4 regions of the Pseudomonas sp. MAFF 730105 genome follow, and region 2 is predicted to be linked to each of the others. Evidence: predicted binding sites of a transcription regulator. Region 2 holds the regulator's gene; each other region holds the start of a gene.

Region 1 (4,523 bases), 3.2 Mb from region 2:
TTTAGGGCTGAAGATCAGAGATCGTCTTTATCGAAACGGCGAGCTTCACGCTGCAACTGATAAACGAAACGCTCGACCTGCCGCTGCACCAGGCCACTGATATTGTGGAAGCGCACACCGGCGAAAGTGGTGTTGATGCGCTCTTCGAAATGCAGGTAGCGCAGCTCGACCGGCGCCGTCATGTTGCCAAAGGGCAGGGCGGCGATGAAGCGCTCATACACCTGGCCCAATTGCAGGCGCTCGGTGATGTCGCCATCGAAGCGCAGCTTGCAGCCGGTGGCGGAGATATCCAGCAGTTTGCCGTTCACAGGTGACTTGAGCTTGTCGCCGCCCAGTTCGATGTTCACCAGTTGCGCCAGTTTCAGGGCGGCGCGGAAGGCGTTGCGACGTTGGTGATAAACCACTTCGTCGGGCAAGGCGCCGCGATAGCAGCGGCCATCGTTGGACTCATTGATCGTCAGCGGGCCATTGCCTTCCCATGCGATGCGCACGCCATCATGGAAACCCTCGACCCGAAACGGCTCGCCCGCGAGCAGGAAGCGTTCTCCGTCGCGAGGGATCATTTCATCCAGGGCAATGGTGTTCTTCTCGCGGTCGACGTCGACCAGGTAGCTCTGGAAGCGTTGGGTGCGTTCATGAAAGGTAATGATCAGTGGATCGTGACTATCTTGCAGCATCCGCAAGTTGCCGGAGATTTCCAGGGGCGTGGTAAGGACCTTAGGCGGTTGCGGAGCATCATCCGCGTTTGAGGCGTTGAACACGGTGGGTCAATCTCCAGGCAAAATACGACTACGAATGGCTAGCATTTTGCCAGCATCTATCGCGGGTTGATAGAGCGCATGCATGGTTCGTTTCATGCCTGGCTGAGCGGGCGATGCTTGACCATTTTGGCGGTCGAGCCGCGAGCATCGTAAAGCGTCGGGATTTCACCGCCATTGAGGATGCGCAACTGGTTGGCGGTAGCGGCCTGCTGGAGTTGGATCGATTGGCCATTGCGGGCGTTGGCGGCCTGGCACTGGGCGAGCAGCTCATTGAGCACTGCACTTTGGGAGAGCAACTGATCGCCGATCGTCGACTGGCTCGCCAGTTGCTCGAGGCCATCGTTGTTCGCGGGCAGGTTAAGGCTGGCGAGAATCTCGCTACGTTTACGGCCATGCTGATCGAGCAAAATGATCAATGCCTGTTTCTGTGCCAGGATATTTTCCAGCAAGGGCATGTCGCGACCGTGCAGCGCCAGGGATTCGGTCTGCAGGAGTTCCAGCAATTGTTGCGCTGGAACAAAATCGTCGATGATCAGTTGCAATAAATGAGTGTCGTGCATGGCTGGCCTTGGGTCTTAGCGTCCAAAAGCCTGCGCAGGCGGCGGCCTAGCGCTGGGCTTCGAAGTTGAGCAGTTTGCTGGCTACACGGTTGCTGTCGACTTTATAGCTGCCATCGGCGATGGCTGCTTTCAACTCGGCCACGCGGGCGTTGTTGACGACAGGTTGATCGCGCAGCTTGTCAGTGACCTTCTGCAACTGTTGAGCCTCATCACTGAGGTGTACCGATTCCCCATTCTTGACGACTGTCGCTTGCTCGGCCGGCGAGGATTTTTCGGTTTCCTTGCTGGCGCTGGGGCGCGTGGTGCCCGTCAATGGTGAAGAGCTGTTTAAACGGTTGAAATCGATGACCATGGTAAAAAACCTCTGGGTATTTGGACGCTTGCCATGTTTTCGGCCATCCCCAAAAAAACTTTAGGCTCATTTGTTCAATGAGCGTGCGCACGTCTGCGCTTGCCTTGCGTAAGGCACAGTCTAGGGAACAGCAGGGTCAAGCGCCAGCTTTCTACCCATTTCTACCGATCGCTACATAGCCACTTCCACCTGGCCTGGGGCTATCACCTGCGCCTTGATGACGCGCTGGGAATTGAGGTTTTTCACCCGAATCTGTTCATTCATGCCGCCATTGGACAAGGCTTCACCGGGCATTCGCACGGCCAGGGTGCCGCTGCGGGCGGTGATCACTACCTGGTCACCTTTACGAACGACTTCGGCCTGCTCCAGATGCACGAGGGTCACGATCTGATCGGCTACCATTGGTCGGACAAGTTTCTGTCCAATGGCCTGATCGACAGAGGTCAGGAAGCCCTGGGTTATCTGGCTGACGTCCCGTTCACGCAGCGTCACGTCCTGAGGTTCAACGATTCCGGCCCGTTTCAATGGTCGGGTGGTGGTGACGATTTCGCGGAACAGGCGCACCTGGGCCGGCACGAATACCGTCCAGGGCGCCGCGCTGTCGCAACGGACCTTTACTGTTACACGTCCCAGGGGCCTGGCGGGGCTTTCCAGGGAGGCAGTCAATTCCTTGTCGCACATCGGCATGCGCAGGCGCGGGTCGATCTGGTTGACTTCGATTTCGTAGCGACCTTCGGTTTGACTGGAAGCCAGATAGTCTTCTACGGTGAATTCAAGAAAGCCCTGAGTGACGCCGATAAGGAGATCAGGCAAGGTAACCGGAGCATCGGCAAGGGCACGTCCCCCCGAGGCGAACAGGCAGGCAGCCAACAGCACACCGAGCCAGAGGCGGCAATGAGTGGTCAGGCGTCGAGAAAATGTCGTTTGTGCGTTCATGCCGGTTGAATAGCAAGCCCCGTGCCGTTTAGTGATGAATGCGCGTCGGACACATTAGCGTTAGGTAGGAGTCAGGGCATGGCGGGAGTGATGGATTCGGTAAACCAGCGCACGCAGCTGGTCGGTCAGAATCGCCTGGAGCTGTTGTTGTTCCGTCTCGATGGCCAGCAGTTATATGGGATCAACGTATTCAAGGTCCGCGAGGTGCTGCAATGCCCCAAGCTGACCTTGATGCCCAAGTCCAGTCCCGTCGTGTGCGGTGTGGCGAACATTCGGGGAGCGACCATCCCGATTCTCGATCTGGCGATGGCCACCGGTTCCGGTCGGCTGCTGGATCAGAGCAGTCCGTTTGTGATCATCACCGAGTACAACACCAAGACCCAGGGATTCCTGGTGCGCTCGGTGGAGCGCATCGTCAACATGAACTGGGAGGAGATCCATCCACCGCCCAAGGGGACCGGCCGCGATCACTACCTGACGGCGGTGACCCGGGTCGATGGCCAGTTGGTGGAAATCATCGACGTGGAGAAAATCCTCGCCGAAGTGGCGCCGACCACGGAAACCATCTCCCACGGTGTGGTGGATGCCGAAACCCAGCACAAGGCGGTTTCGCTGCGGGTGCTGACGGTGGACGATTCGTCGGTGGCGCGTAAGCAGGTGACCCGTTGCCTGCAGACGATCGGCGTCGAAGTGATTGCATTGAACGATGGGCGGCAGGCGCTGGATTACCTGCGCAAGTTGGTCGACGAGGGCAAGAAGCCGGAAGAAGAGTTCCTGATGATGATCTCCGACATCGAGATGCCGGAGATGGACGGGTACACCCTGACATCGGAAATCCGCAGTGATCCGCGTATGCAAAAGCTGCACATCATCCTGCACACGTCCCTGTCGGGTGTCTTCAACCAGGCGATGGTCAAGAAAGTCGGTGCCGATGATTTTCTCGCCAAGTTCCGCCCTGACGACCTGGCTTCCCGGGTGGTCGATCGGATCAAGACAGCGGAATAAAGGTCGGGCGCGTTGTGCGCCCGGCAAATCAACACAATGAAAGAGGCGGTAACTTGTCTACGGGTAATTTGGATTTCGAACAGTTCCGGGTCTTCCTGGAAAAAGCCTGTGGCATATTGCTTGGTGAAAACAAGCAATATCTGGTGTCGAGCCGTCTCAACAAATTGATGGAGCAGCAGGGCCTCAAATCGTTGGGCGAACTGGTGCAGCGTATCCAGACCCAGCCGCGCAGCGGTTTGCGCGAAATGGTGGTGGACGCGATGACCACCAATGAAACCCTGTGGTTTCGTGATACCTATCCGTTCGAAGTCTTGAAGAACAAAGTGCTGCCGGCGGCCATCAAGGCCAGTCCGGGCCAGCGCCTGCGGATCTGGTCGGCCGCCTGTTCGTCGGGTCAGGAACCGTATTCGCTGTCGATGTCCATCGACGAGTTCGAGCGGACCAATATCGGCCAGTTGAAGGGGGGCGTGCAGATCGTCGCCACGGACCTGTCCGGAACCATGCTCAACAACTGCAAGACCGGTGAGTACGACAGCCTGGCTATCGGCCGCGGCCTGTCGCCCGATCGCCTGCAACGCTACTTCGATCCGAAAGGGCCGGGGCGCTGGGTGGTCAAGGCACCGATCAAGAGCCGGGTGGAGTTCCGCTCGTTCAACCTGCTGGACAGCTACGCCAGCCTGGGCAAGTTCGACATCGTGTTCTGCCGCAACGTGCTGATCTACTTCTCCGCCGAAGTGAAGAAGGACATCCTGTTGCGCATCCACGGCACTCTGAAGCCCGGCGGCTACCTGTTCCTAGGCGCCTCTGAAGCACTGAACGGCTTGCCGGATCATTACCAGATGATCCAGTGCAGTCCGGGGATCATCTACCAGGCGAAGTGATGCAGTCGGGTCGTCAAAAAGCGGGAGC
Region 2 (4,523 bases):
CTGGACGCCGACCTGGGCCTGGCGAACGTGGACGTGCTGCTGGGGCTCACACCCAAACGCACGCTGGCGGACGTGATCGAAGGCCGCTGCGAACTGCGTGATGTGTTGTTGCAGGGGCCGGGCGGGATTCGTATCGTGCCGGCCGCCTCCGGCACCCAGAGCATGGTTCATCTGACCCCGGCCCAGCACGCCGGTCTCATCCAGGCATTCAGCGACATTGGCGACAACCTCGATGTGCTGGTGATCGACACGGCGGCGGGTATCGGTGATTCGGTCGTCAGTTTCGTGCGTGCCGCCCAGGAAGTGCTGCTGGTGGTCTGCGACGAGCCCACCTCCATCACCGACGCCTATGCCCTGATCAAGCTCTTGAACCGTGACTACGGCATGAACCGCTTCCGCGTCCTGGCCAACATGGCCCAGAGCCCGCAGGAAGGGCGCAACCTGTTCGCCAAGTTGACCAAGGTCACCGATCGCTTCCTGGACGTTGCCCTGCAATACGTCGGCGCCGTGCCGTACGACGAGAGCGTGCGCAAGGCTGTCCAGAAGCAACGTGCCGTCTATGAAGCTTTTCCCCGTTCCAAATGCGCGCTGGCATTCAAGGCGATCGCCCAGAAGGTCGATACCTGGCCACTGCCGGCCAACCCTCGTGGGCATCTGGAGTTTTTCGTCGAGCGTCTCGTGCAACAAACAGCAGGGCCCGTGTTATGACAGCCAGCGGTTACAACCACCTCTACAAAAAATCGGCACGGGACGCCCAGTACGAGTTGATCGAGCGTTACGCGCCCCTGGTCAAGCGCATCGCCTATCACTTGCTGGCGCGGTTGCCGGCCAGTGTCCAGGTTGAAGACCTGATCCAGGCGGGCATGATCGGACTGCTCGAAGTGGCGAACAAATACGACGCGAGCAAGGGCGCCAGTTTCGAGACGTACGCCGGCATTCGCATTCGTGGCGCGATGCTCGACGAAGTCCGCAAGGGCGACTGGGCACCCCGTTCGGTGCACCGTAATACCCGCATGGTCAGTGACGCCATTCGCGCTATCGAAGCGAAAACCGGGCGAGACGCTAAAGATCATGAGGTTGCGGCCGAACTCCAGTTGAGTCTCGATGATTATTACGGGATTTTGAACGATACCTTGGGCAGCCGCCTGTTCAGTTTCGACGACCTGTTGCAGGACGGCGATCATGAAGGGCTGCACGAGGATGGCGCGAGTACTCACATGGAGCCTGCGCGTGATCTGGAAGACGAACGTTTCCAGAGCGCGCTGGCCGATGCGATTGCCAATTTGCCGGAGCGTGAGCGACTGGTCTTGGCGCTGTACTACGACGAAGAGCTGAACCTCAAGGAAATCGGTGAAGTCCTGGGGGTCAGCGAATCGCGGGTCAGTCAGTTACACAGCCAGTGCGCCGCCCGTTTGCGGGGGCGTTTGGGGGAGTGGCGAGCGCGCTGACAATCGGTGCGGGGAGGTTGCGAGCAGGGTTTGCGTGGCACGTGTTGCGCAGTCTCGATCCGTTGTGTCCCGGGCCGTTGTCGAATGCTGTACCGGATTGATTGAAATGGCGCGTTCAGGTGCTGCACGCGTTTAAGACTGCTTGGAGGTCGAATTGGACAAGAACATGAAAATCCTCATTGTTGATGACTTTTCAACGATGCGGCGGATCATAAAAAACCTGTTGCGTGACCTTGGGTTCACCAACACGGTCGAGGCCGACGATGGCACTACTGCCATCCCGGTTCTCAACAGCGGGAGCATCGACTTTCTGGTGACTGACTGGAACATGCCTGGCATGACCGGTATCGATTTGCTGCGCCATGTGCGCGCCGATGAAAAACTCAAGCACCTCCCGGTGCTGATGGTCACCGCCGAAGCCAAGCGCGAGCAGATCATCGAAGCGGCCCAAGCCGGCGTGAACGGCTATGTGGTCAAACCCTTCACGGCCCAGGCGTTGAAAGAAAAGATCGAAAAGATCTTCGAACGCATCGGTTAACGGCGCCACGGGGGAGCTATGGAGAATAACGAAGCTTCAATGGGCGATTTCGAATCGACCCTTAAAAAACATGCCCGCGAACTGGTCGAAAGCCTTGAAAAAGGTCGTTTCGGCGATGCAGTCCAGATGATCCACGAGCTCAATCAGACCCGGGATCGTGGTCTGTACCAGGAAGTCGGCAAGCTCACCCGTGAATTGCACAGCGCGATCGTCAATTTCCAGATCGATCCGAACATGCCTCAGGCCGAAGAGGTCTCGCAGATTACTGATGCGACCGAGCGGCTGTCTTACGTGGTCAAGCTGACCGAGGCCGCCGCCAACCGCACCATGGATCTGGTGGAAAGCGCGACGCCGCTGGTCAATGGCCTGGGCGACGAAGCCCAGGCCTTGAGCGCCGACTGGGGCCGTTTCATGCGTCGTGAGGTCGGGGCGGAAGAATTCCGGGACCTGGCTCGTCGGGTTGACGGTTTTCTGACACGCAGCAGCGCCGATAACCGCGCGGTCGCAAGCAACCTCAACGATATTCTGCTGGCTCAGGACTATCAGGACCTGACCGGGCAGGTGATCAAGCGCGTCACCCAATTGGTTACCGAAGTCGAAAGCAATCTGCTCAAACTGGTGTTGATGGCCAGCCAGGTCGACCGCTTTGCGGGCATCGAACACGACCGTGAGGCGATGCTTGCTGAAAAAGATCCACAAAAACATCTCTCTCAGGGTGAAGGTCCGCAAATTCATGCCGATAAAAGAGAAGACGTTATGTCCGGTCAGGACGATGTGGACGATTTGCTGTCCAGCCTTGGATTTTAGCCCTGTTTTAGGAGCACCCCATTAATGAGCTTCGGCGCCGATGAAGAGATCCTTCAGGATTTCCTGGTTGAGGCCGGCGAGATTCTAGAGCAACTCTCCGAGCAATTGGTCGAGCTGGAAAGCCGACCGGATGATGCGGATCTGCTCAATGCAATCTTTCGCGGTTTCCACACTGTAAAAGGAGGCGCCGGCTTCCTTCAGCTCAACGAGCTGGTGGAGTGCTGCCACATTGCCGAGAACGTGTTCGACATCCTGCGTAAGGGTGAGCGTCGCGTGGATTCGGAATTGATGGACGTGGTGCTTGAAGCGCTGGATGCGGTCAACAGCATGTTCAGCGAGGTGCGTGATCGTTCGCCGATTACCGCTGCTACTCCAGAGTTGCTCGCCGCGCTGTCGCGCCTGGCCGAGCCGCAATCGGCAGACGAAGCCGCTCCGGTCGAAACCGTGGTTGAAGAACCCGTTGTCGAGGAGCCAGTCGCCGAGGAATCGGGCGATATTACCGATAACGAATTCGAACAGTTGCTGGACTCCCTGAGTGCCGTCAAGGCCGAAGCTCAGGCCCAGGCTCCTGTAGCTGCCGCGCCCGCCGATGCGGGTGCGGCCAGCGATGAAATCACCGATGCGGAGTTCGAGTCGCTGCTCGATCAACTCCATGGCAAGGGCCAGTTCGCCGTCGATGCGGTCGTCCCGCCGACAGCTCCTGCCGCGCCGAAAGCCGCGGGCGACAGCTCAGACATTACCGACGATGAATTCGAAGCCTTGCTCGACCAGTTGCATGGCAAGGGTACTTTTGCCGTTGACGCCCTGGAGTCGGCCATTGCCTCTTCGCCGGCTCCGAGCAAGCCTGCTGCGGCCGCGGCCGGTAGCGACCTGATCACCGATCAGGAGTTCGAGTCCCTGCTCGACGATCTGCACGGCAAAGGCAAGTTCAGCGAAGTCGGCGCGGCCTCTGCTGCGCCAACTGCCGCGCCGGCCGCCAAGGCCGCGCCAAAACCCGCCGCCAAGGCGCCGGAGTCCAAGGCCGAGACACCTGCTCCCGCACCCAAGCCAGCAGCTGCCGCCGCGCCTGCACCTGCCCGTGCACCGGCCGCGTCGGCGTCTGCACCGGCGGAAAAACCGACCAGTGAAGCCGAGACCACCGTTCGGGTCGACACCGCGCGCCTGGACGAGATCATGAACATGGTCGGTGAACTGGTGCTGGTGCGTAACCGTCTGGTGCGCCTGGGCCTCAATAGCCAGGACGAAGCCATGTCCAAGGCCGTGTCGAACCTCGACGTGGTCACGGCCGATCTGCAGACCGCGGTCATGAAGACCCGGATGCAGCCGATCAAGAAAGTCTTCGGGCGCTTCCCGCGCCTGGTACGTGACCTGGCTCGCCAGCTCAAGAAAGAAATCAACCTGGAACTGGTGGGTGAAGAAACCGACCTCGACAAGAACCTTGTCGAGGCCCTGGCAGACCCGCTGGTCCACTTGGTGCGCAACGCGGTCGACCATGGTATCGAGTCGCCGGAAGAGCGCGAAGCCGCAGGCAAGGTTCGTAGCGGCAAGGTGATCCTGGCCGCCGAGCAGGAGGGCGACCACATCCTGCTGTCGATCTCCGACGACGGCAAAGGCATGGACCCCGAGGTGCTGCGCGCCATCGCCGTCAAACGCGGCGTGATGGACAAGGACGCCGCCGACCGCCTGAGCGACACCGAGTGCTACAACCTGATCTTCGCCCCCGGCTTCTC
Region 3 (4,523 bases), 1.3 Mb from region 2:
ACGGAACACCCATGGCCAAACGCCAACTCAATCGTCGTCAGAACTGGCGCATCGAAAAGATCCAGGGCGAGCGCGCCGCCCGCGCCGCCAAACGCGAATCCAGTGCGGTGCAAGCCCTGGAAGGCGGCGACCTGGGCCCTGAACAGACCGGCCTGGTGATCGCGCACTTCGGGGTGCAGGTCGAGGTCGAGGCCCGTGAAGGCGAATTGGCCGGCCAGGTCTTCCGTTGCCACCTGCGCGCGAACCTGCCGGCGCTGGTCACCGGCGACCAGGTGGTCTGGCGTGCCGGTAACCAGGGTATTGGCGTGATCGTGGCACAGTTGCCGCGCCACACCGAGCTGTGTCGTCCGGACAGCCGGGGCCAGCTCAAACCCGTGGCAGCCAACGTCGACATGATCGTCATCGTGTTCGCCCCGCTGCCAGAGCCCCATGCCAACCTGATCGACCGTTATCTGGTGGCGGCCGAGCATGCCGGTATCCGCCCGTTGTTGCTGCTCAACAAGTTCGACCTGATCGATGAGCAGAATGCCCCGGCGCTGAATGCCTTGCTGGCGGTCTATCGACAACTGGGTTACCCGGTGCTGGAAGTCTCCGCCCACCATGGCAATGGCATGGAACAACTGCAACGGCAGTTGGACGGGCGCATCAGCGTGTTCGTCGGCCAGTCCGGTGTCGGCAAGTCTTCGCTGGTCAACAGCCTGCTGCCGGAGGTCGAAACCCGTGTCGGGCCGCTGTCCGAGCTGTCCGGCCAGGGTACCCACACCACCACCACCGCGCGGTTGTTCCACTTCCCCGGCGGCGGTGAGCTGATCGATTCGCCCGGCATCCGTGAATTCGGCCTGGGCCACGTCAGCCGGGCCGACGTGGAGGCCGGGTTCATCGAGTTCAACGACCTGATCGGCACCTGCCGCTTCCGCGACTGCAAGCACGACCGCGAACCCGGCTGCGCCTTGCTCAAGGCACTGGAAGACGGCCGCGTGCAGCAGCAACGGATGAACAGCTATCGCTCGATCATCGCCAGCTTGCCGGAAAGCAGTTATTGATTCAGGGCGATTGAACGGCCGAACACTGTTGTGGCGAGGGAGCTTGCTCCCGCCTGTGGGAGCAAGGCTTGCCCGCGATGAACGTTGACTCGGTCTTGCAGCTGAATCGTGTCGCCTGCATCGCGAGCAAGCTTTGCTCCCACGAGCCCAATCACTGCGCAGGCGTTCCCGGCGGTTTCGGCGCGGCGTCGTCGAACAGGTTCAGACGTTCGCGCAACTCGTGGGCCGGCACCGGTTGCTGATCGGCCGGCAAGGCATTCGGATCGGCCGCAGCATCCGGCGGCGTCGCCGGTGCTTCGCCCGGGGCACCCTGGCCTTGGACCGGATCGGGTGCCGGGTCGTCGGTCTGCGAACCTTCGATGGCCTTCTGGGCCTTCTTGGTCAACACCACGATATCGATACGCCGGTTGACCGGGTTGAACGGGTCCTTGCGGTCGAACAACGCCGAGGAGGCGTAACCGACCACCCGTGCCACCTGCTCGTCCGGATAACTGCCGGCCACCAGGGCGCGACGTGCCGCGTTGGCGCGGTTGGCGGAGAGTTCCCAGTTGCCGAAATCACCCTTGCCGATATACGGCTTGGCGTCGGTATGACCACTGATGCTGATCTTGTTCGGCACCGCCTTGATGGTGTCGGCCATGGCCAGCAGGATGTCCTCGAAATAAGGCTTCAGGCGGGCGCTGCCGGAATCGAACATCGGCCGGTTCTCGGCATCCGTGATCTGGATGCGCAAGCCATTCGGCGTGATTTCGAACAGGATCTGATCCTTGAACTTCTGCAGCTGCGGGTTCTCGTCGACCTTGTTCTGCAACTCTTGCAGCAGCAACTCAAGGCGCTCGCGCTCGACCTGCTCGGCCATGCCTTCGACCTGCTCGGAATCCACCGTTACCTTGTCGGGCTGCGGCTGGGATTTGACCTCGGGGTTGAGGGTCGTCTCGGGCGCCAGGGTCGGTGAGCCGCCCAGGTCGATGATGTAGGGCGTACCGCTTTCAGTGAAGCCAACCGGATCCTTGAAGTAACCGGCGATGGCGATCTTCTGTTCCGGGGTCGCGGTGGACAGCAGCCACAGCACCAGGAAGAACGCCATCATCGCCGTCGCGAAGTCGGCGAAGGCGATTTTCCAGGCGCCCCCGTGGTGTCCAGCGGCTATGCGCTTGACACGCTTGATGATGATCGGCTGGTTATTTTCCATAACTTAACGACCGCGAACCGCTTGTTCCAGCTCGGCAAAGCTTGGACGGTGCGCCGGGTACAGGACCTTGCGGCCGAACTCTACCGCCAGCGAAGGCGGCATGCCCGAGGCCGAGGCCACGAGCGAGGCCTTGATGGCCTCGTAGGTGTTGAGTTCTTCCTTGGCATCATGGGCCAGAGAATGGGCCAGAGGGCCGAAGAAACCATACGCGGCCAGGATACCGAAGAAGGTACCGACCAGTGCCGCACCCACGTGCAGGCCGATGGACTTCTGGTCGCCATCACCCAGGGAAGCCATGGTCACCACGATACCCAGTACCGCGGCGACGATACCGAAGCCGGGCATGGCGTCGGCGATGCCGGTCACGGCGTGGGACGGATGCTCCAGGTCTTCCTTGAGGCTGTACAGTTCCATGTCGAACAGGCCTTCGAGCTCATGGGGGGCCATGTTGCCGGACGACATGATGCGCAGGTAATCACAGATGAACGCCGTCATGCGGGTGTCCTTGAGCACCGCAGGATACTTGGCGAAGATCGGGCTGGCGGCGGCGTCTTCGATATCACCCTCGATCGCCATCATGCCTTCGCGGCGGCTCTTGTTCAGGATCTCGTAGATCAGTCCCAACACCTCGAGATAGAAGGTGTGGCTGAAGCGCGAACTGAACATGCCCAGGGACTTCTTGAGCACGTGCATCGTCATATAGCCGGGGTTGGCCTGCAGGAATGCGCCAAGGGCCGCGCCACCGATGATCATCACCTCGAAGGGCTGGATCAGGGCGGCAATCTTGCCATGGGAGAGCACGTATCCGCCGAGTACGCTCGCGAACACGACAATGATGCCGATAATTTTAGCCATAGATTGAAAGTACTTATTTAAGTCGGGTTCAAGGTCATATTCGGAAGCTGGAAAATCTCTTCTTCTACTTATCGGCAAAACTGCGCCAGACTATAGCCAGTTCTGGCGAAAAGCCAGTTTGCCCCGTTGCAGCATGTGATGATCACGTCCAGCCATGGCTAACGAAACGAAGGTTCCAACCCCACGACCGACCACGCTCGAAGGCTGGGTAAAGCTGCTCGAGGGCGTGCATTTGCCGGTACCCCAGGCCAGTCATGACCAGGTCTGCAAGGCCATTGCCGACAGCCGCCGCTCGTTGCGCGACATCGCAGAGCTCATGCAGGACAGCCCTGCCCTGGCCCTGAGCGTCATCCGCGAAGCCAACCATCACACCCATGGCAGCCTCACCGAACCGGCGGAAAACCTCGAAGTGGCCATCAACCGCCTCGGCCTCAAGCGCACCGAGGAATTGCTCGCCCGCCTGCCCTCGCTGCCGGAGCAGGAGATACCCGTCGCCCTGCGCCAGTTGCAGCTGATCAGCCAGCACGCCACGCAGCAGGCCAATGGTTTTTTTGCCAGCCGCCTGGCACGGCTGTGGCAGGACATCCACTGGGGCAGCCTATTGTTCTTGTCGCCGCTCTGGCCCCTGGCCCTGACGCACCCGCGGTTGCTGGGAGAATGGGAAATGCGGGTGATCCACCAAGGCCAGTCGGCCAGCAAGGTGGAACGCGAATTGTTCGGCGTCAGCCTGCTGAAGATCTGTCTCGCCGTGGTGGAAGCCTGGCGCTTGCCGATCTGGGTGGCGCAAGGCTACCGCCTGCTGCTCAACGAGCGCCGTGAGTTGGTGAAGGTGCTGCGCATCGCCCGGGACAGTGAACACCCGCTGCGCCAGCAGAATCGCCTGGACGATGACCCGACCCTGCGCCGCTGGCTCAACCAGCCAGCCAACACCGTGCTACTGGCCAATGGCCTGGCACTTTCGGCCCACCAGGCCTGGGACTGCCCCCACAGCATCCGCTGGCAGTACCTCACCAGCCTGTACCTGCAGATGCCCATGGATGAGCTTCAGCAACAGTTGCACCAACAGGCCGCCCATAGCGCCCGCCACCATGCCATGCCAGACCTCTGGCACCCGGCCGTGGCGCTGCTCTGGCCTCCGGGCAGCCGTCGGGTCCAGATTGCAGGGCCCTCCGTCGCCCAACCGAGCACCGAAGACCTGACCCTGTGGCGCAAACGATGCGCTGCGCTGTTGGTAGAACCAAGCCCCTTCAGCAACGCCATGCACCTGACCACCTCGGCACGAGACGCACTGGTGGCGTGCGGCATGCGCCGGGTGATGATCCTGATGGCCGACCGCAGCCAGACCAGCGTACGCGTGCACCAGATCGCCGGCCTGCCCCCTGAGGCAGCGGCCATGAGTTTCTCCATCAACCAGAGCAAAGTGTTGCAGCGCT
Region 4 (4,523 bases), 1.7 Mb from region 2:
CCAGCGCGGCGATCCGCCGTGTGGCCTGTACGCGGTGCTGGAAGGCGCGGTGCGGGTCGGTTCGGTGAACGAGCAAGGCAAGGAAGCGTTGCTGAGCGTGGTGGAGGCGCCTCACTGGTTTGGTGAAATCTGTCTGTTCGATGGCCAGCCGCGTACCCATGACGCGGTCATCGTGGGGCAATGCACGCTGCTGCACCTGCCCCAGGCGACGTTGCTGGCCTTCCTGGAACAGCACCCGGCCTACTGGCGGCATCTCGCGCTGCTGATGAGCCACAAACTGCGCCTGGCTTTCATCAACCTCGAACAACTGAGCTTGATGCCTGCCCCGGCCCGCGTTGCCCATCGCTTGCTGCTGATCGCCGAAGGCTACGGCGAAATCGAATCGGCGCGACAGGTCCTGCAACTGTCCCAGGAACAACTGGCGCTGATGCTCTCGCTGTCACGTCAGACCACCAACCAGATCCTCAAGGACTTGCAGGCCCAAGGCATCCTGCACCTCGGTTATGGCGAGATCGAGATCCTTGATATGGGGCGGTTGCGGGAGATGACACTGGTCTGAGAGCGGTATCGACTGATCCATCGCTTTCGCGAGCAGGCTCGCTCCCACATTGGGTCTGTGTTGGCCGTGCATCCCTGTGGGAGCGAGCCTGCTCGCGATGAGGCCAGCCCTGCTAGCGCAGCCCCTCCCGAAACTGCCCCGGCGTCATCCCGGTCCAGCGCTTGAATGCGCGGCTGAAGCTGCTGGCGTCGGCAAAGCCCAGCAGGTAGCCGACTTCACTCAACGAGCATTGGGGGTCGCGCAGGTGCAGCAGCGCCAGGTTTTCCCGGCACTCGTTGAGCAACGCATCGAAGCGGCAGCCTTCGTCGGCCAGGTGCCGTTGCAGGCTGCGCAGGCTCAGGTGCATGGCTTGGGCGATGCGTTCGGCGCTGGGTTCACCTTCGGGTAATTGGGCCTCGATGGCTGCACGCACCTTGCGCTCCCAGGTCAACGGCTGGAGGTGGGCGAGGGTGCGCTTGAGCACCGTTTCATTGTGTTCGGCCAGTTCCGGGTTGGCGTCGTCCAGGTGGCTGTCGAAGTCGGCGAGGCTGAACTCCAGGCAATCCTGTTCGGCGGCGAAATGCACCGGCGAACGGAACGCTTTATGCCACGGCGCAGGGTCCGCCGGCTCAGGGCGTCGCAGGTACACCGCCAACGGTGCGTAGTCGCGACCCAGGCGGTTACGGCAGGTGCGCACGTAAATCGAGGCGAACGCGTCGATGGCTTCGAAAGCGGGCACGGGGTGGCCCTGGGGCAAATCAAGGGTAAAGCGGTAACGGTCCTCGCAGCGGCTCAGTTGCAGCGTCAGCGCGTCGCTGACCACCGGGTGATAGCGCACGATGCGCTCGAACACTTCCCGCAGGCTGCCGCTGGCCACCAGGGCGTAACCCAAGGCGTGAAACGTCGTGGGGCTGACGAAGCGCGATACCCGCAGGCCGATGGCCGGATCACCGCTGGTTTGCACTGCCAGGGCCCATAAGCGGGTGGTGGCTGAAAGCGGGTAGCGAGCGTTCGGATCGTCCATCAGCTGTGGGTCAAGCCCGGCTTCGATGCACAGGGCATGGCCATCCAGGCCCAACGCATCGAGCTGTTTGCGCAGGGCGCGGGTCCAGCTGGCGAGGGTGGTCGGTTCAGTCATGGCGATTGGCGCTTGCGGTCAACAGGTTGGCGTCTACGGCTACCACCCGGCGGTTCAAGGCTCGTCAGGATGAGCACATCTTTAACAGAGGATTTAAGCCATGCATGGCCGTAGCGCAAGTCCCGAGCGATTGAATGCACAACAACGATCCGCCCATATTCGCCAGGTGGTATTGGCCCATGGAGAAGAGTTGCGCCGACGCTACCCGATCCTGCTCCATCAGGATGCCTTGGGGGCGGGCATTCTGGCGTTCGCCCTGGCGGGGATGATCGGATCGGCACTGCTTTACATCAACGGCCATCTGGCTGGCTGGGCGTGCCTGCTGCTCAACGCTTTTTTCGCCTCGTTGACCCACGAATTGGAGCACGACCTGATCCACAGCATGTATTTTCGCAAGCAACGCCTGCCCCACAATCTGATGATGGGATTGGTGTGGCTGGCGCGGCCGAGCACTATCAACCCGTGGATCCGCCGTCACCTGCACCTCAATCACCACAAGATGTCCGGCACCGAGGCCGACCTGGAAGAACGGGCCATCACCAACGGCGAGCCGTGGGGGCTGGCGCGGTTGCTGATGGTCGGTGACAACGTGATGTCGGCCCTCATCCGTCTGCTGCGGGCCAGGACCTGGGCGCACAAGCGCAACATCCTCAAACGCACGCTGAAGGTGTATTTCCCGCTGGCACTGCTGCACTGGGGGGCCTGGTACGTGTTTCTCGGTTTCCATGGGGCCAATGGCGTCGCGAGCCTGTTGGGTACATCGATTGACTGGTCGGCGGACACCCTGGCGATGATGCACGTGATCGATATCGCGGCGGTGGTGATCATCGGTCCAAACGTGTTGCGCACCTTTTGCCTGCACTTCATCAGTTCCAACATGCATTACTACGGCGACGTCGAACCTGGCAATGTCATCCAGCAAACCCAGGTGCTCAACCCGTGGTGGCTATGGCCGTTGCAGGCGTTCTGCTTCAACTTCGGCAGCAGCCACGGGATCCATCATTTTGCGGTGAAGGAGCCGTTCTACATCCGTCAGCTGACGGTGCCGGTGGCACACAAGGTGATGCGCGAGATGGGTGTGCGGTTCAATGACTTCGGCACCTTTGGCCGGGCGAACCGGTTTGTAGGCGAGGATAAACCGAGGCAGGAAGCGGTGAGTGCTGTTCAGGGTTGAGGAGGCTTTTTTCACACGTCGTCGATAGACCCATGGTCCGTGGCGAGGGAGCAATTCCCTTTGCCACTGAGGTCGCGCCCGTTGGCCATGCAGCAGCCCTGGCGAGCGGGTGCATAACGACTACGCTCATCCTCTCGTCGGGCCATCCCAAAAAAACCTAATTTTTTCCCGGGGCTTGCCGAAAGACTGATATGCGTGCACCAAAGTGGAGCAGACCACAAGTCCTGCCCGCGCTGGCATGTGAACGTTGCAACCGGAATGCACCCCCACTCCCTGCATAAGAAGCCTCTTCGATGAATTTGAAATTCAGCCATAAAATCCTTCTAGCCGCCTCTGGTGTGGTAGTTCTGGCTTTTGCCCTGTTCACCCTCTACAACGATTATTTGCAGCGCAACACCATCGGCCGCAGCCTTGAGTCCTCTATCGAACAATCTGGTGACCTGACGGCCAGCAGCGTCCAGAACTGGATGAGCGGTCGCATCCTGGTACTGGAAAACCTGGCGCAGAACATCGCACACCAGGGGGCTACCGCCGATCTGGCGGGGCTGGTGGACCAGCCGGCGCTGACATCGAATTTCCAGTTCACCTACGTGGGCCAGGCCAACGGTGTCTTCACCCAGCGCCCCGACGCAAAAATGCCCGACGGCTACGACCCGCGCCAGCGCCCTTGGTACAAACAGGCGGTGACCGCCGATAAAACCATGCTGACTCCGCCTTATTCGGCCGCCGTCGGCGGGCTGGTGGTGACCATTGCCCTGCCGGTGAAGAAAAGCGGCGAATTGCTGGGTGTGGTGGGCGGCGACCTGAGCCTCGATACCCTGGTGAAAATCATCAACTCGGTGGACTTCGGTGGCATCGGCCATGCCTTCCTGGTCAGCGGTGACGGTCAGGTGATCGTCAGCCCGGACAAGGACCAGGTAATGAAGAACCTCAAGGACATCTATCCCGGCACGCCTGTGCGCATTGGCAAAGGTATCCAGGACGTCGAGTTGAACGGGCAGGATCGTATTCTGTCGTTCACCCCGGTGACCGGCCTGCCGGGCGCCGAGTGGTACATTGGCCTGTCGATCGACAAGGCCAAGGCCTATGCGCCGCTGAGCCAGTTCCGTACCTCCGCGCTGATTGCAATGTTCGTCGCGGTCGCGGCCATCGCGTTGCTGCTGAGCCTGCTGATTCAGGTACTGATGCGTCCGTTGACCACCATGGGCCGTGCCATGCACGACATTGCCCAGGGCGAAGGCGACCTGACCCGGCGTCTGGCCGTACAAGGCAAGGACGAGTTCGCGGTATTGGGGGGCTCGTTCAACCAGTTCGTTGAGCGGATCCACGCCTCGATTTCCGAAGTGTCTTCCGCCACCCGCCAGGTGCACGACCTGTCGCAGCGCGTGATGACGTCGTCCAACGCTTCGCTCGTCGGTTCGGATGAACAGAGCGCCCGCACCAACAGCGTGGCGGCGGCCATCAACCAGTTGGGCGCTGCGACCCAGGAAATCGCCCGCAATGCCGCCGACGCCTCGCAACAGGCCAGTGGTGCCAGCGAACAGGCCGATGACGGTCGTCAGGTGGTGGAAAAAACCATTCAGGCCATGACCGAGCTGTCGCAGAAAATCAGCCTTTCGTGCACCCAGATCGAAACCCTGAACGCCAGCACCGACAACATCGGGCACATCCTG

The links. The regulator FliA, encoded in region 2, starts transcription of late flagellar genes. The targets are predictions, from matches to a motif close to CTAAAGTTTNNNNNNNNNNNGCCGNTAA.
Region 1: a site for FliA is predicted at 1,710-1,737, ahead of flgM (flagellar biosynthesis anti-sigma factor FlgM). Genes of this name have one in related genera too.
Region 3: a site for FliA is predicted at 3,159-3,186, ahead of motA (flagellar motor stator protein MotA). Genes of this name have one in related genera too.
Region 4: a site for FliA is predicted at 3,008-3,035, ahead of PCOSP_RS00870 (methyl-accepting chemotaxis protein). Genes of this name have one in related genera too.

The regions. Positions count from the first base shown of each region.
Region 1 is NZ_AP018438.1:5,085,239-5,089,761, reverse strand. It holds gene PCOSP_RS22175 (flagellar brake protein) at 15-761, opposite strand; gene PCOSP_RS22170 (flagella synthesis protein FlgN) at 854-1,321, opposite strand; gene flgM (flagellar biosynthesis anti-sigma factor FlgM) at 1,368-1,673, opposite strand; gene flgA (flagellar basal body P-ring formation chaperone FlgA) at 1,845-2,609, opposite strand; gene PCOSP_RS22155 (chemotaxis protein CheV) at 2,688-3,614, shown strand; gene cheR (protein-glutamate O-methyltransferase CheR) at 3,668-4,495, shown strand.
Region 2 is NZ_AP018438.1:1,902,170-1,906,692, forward strand. It holds gene fleN (flagellar synthesis regulator FleN) at 1-708, shown strand, start outside; gene fliA (RNA polymerase sigma factor FliA) at 705-1,448, shown strand; gene PCOSP_RS08490 (chemotaxis response regulator CheY) at 1,615-1,986, shown strand; gene PCOSP_RS08495 (protein phosphatase CheZ) at 2,005-2,793, shown strand; gene PCOSP_RS08500 (chemotaxis protein CheA) at 2,818-4,523, shown strand, end outside.
Region 3 is NZ_AP018438.1:600,699-605,221, reverse strand. It holds gene rsgA (small ribosomal subunit biogenesis GTPase RsgA) at 12-1,043, shown strand; gene motB (flagellar motor protein MotB) at 1,195-2,235, opposite strand; gene motA (flagellar motor stator protein MotA) at 2,239-3,090, opposite strand; gene PCOSP_RS02600 (HDOD domain-containing protein) at 3,245-4,523, shown strand, end outside.
Region 4 is NZ_AP018438.1:180,695-185,217, forward strand. It holds gene PCOSP_RS00855 (Crp/Fnr family transcriptional regulator) at 1-559, shown strand, start outside; gene PCOSP_RS00860 (AraC family transcriptional regulator) at 672-1,676, opposite strand; gene PCOSP_RS00865 (fatty acid desaturase) at 1,777-2,850, shown strand; gene PCOSP_RS00870 (methyl-accepting chemotaxis protein) at 3,144-4,523, shown strand, end outside.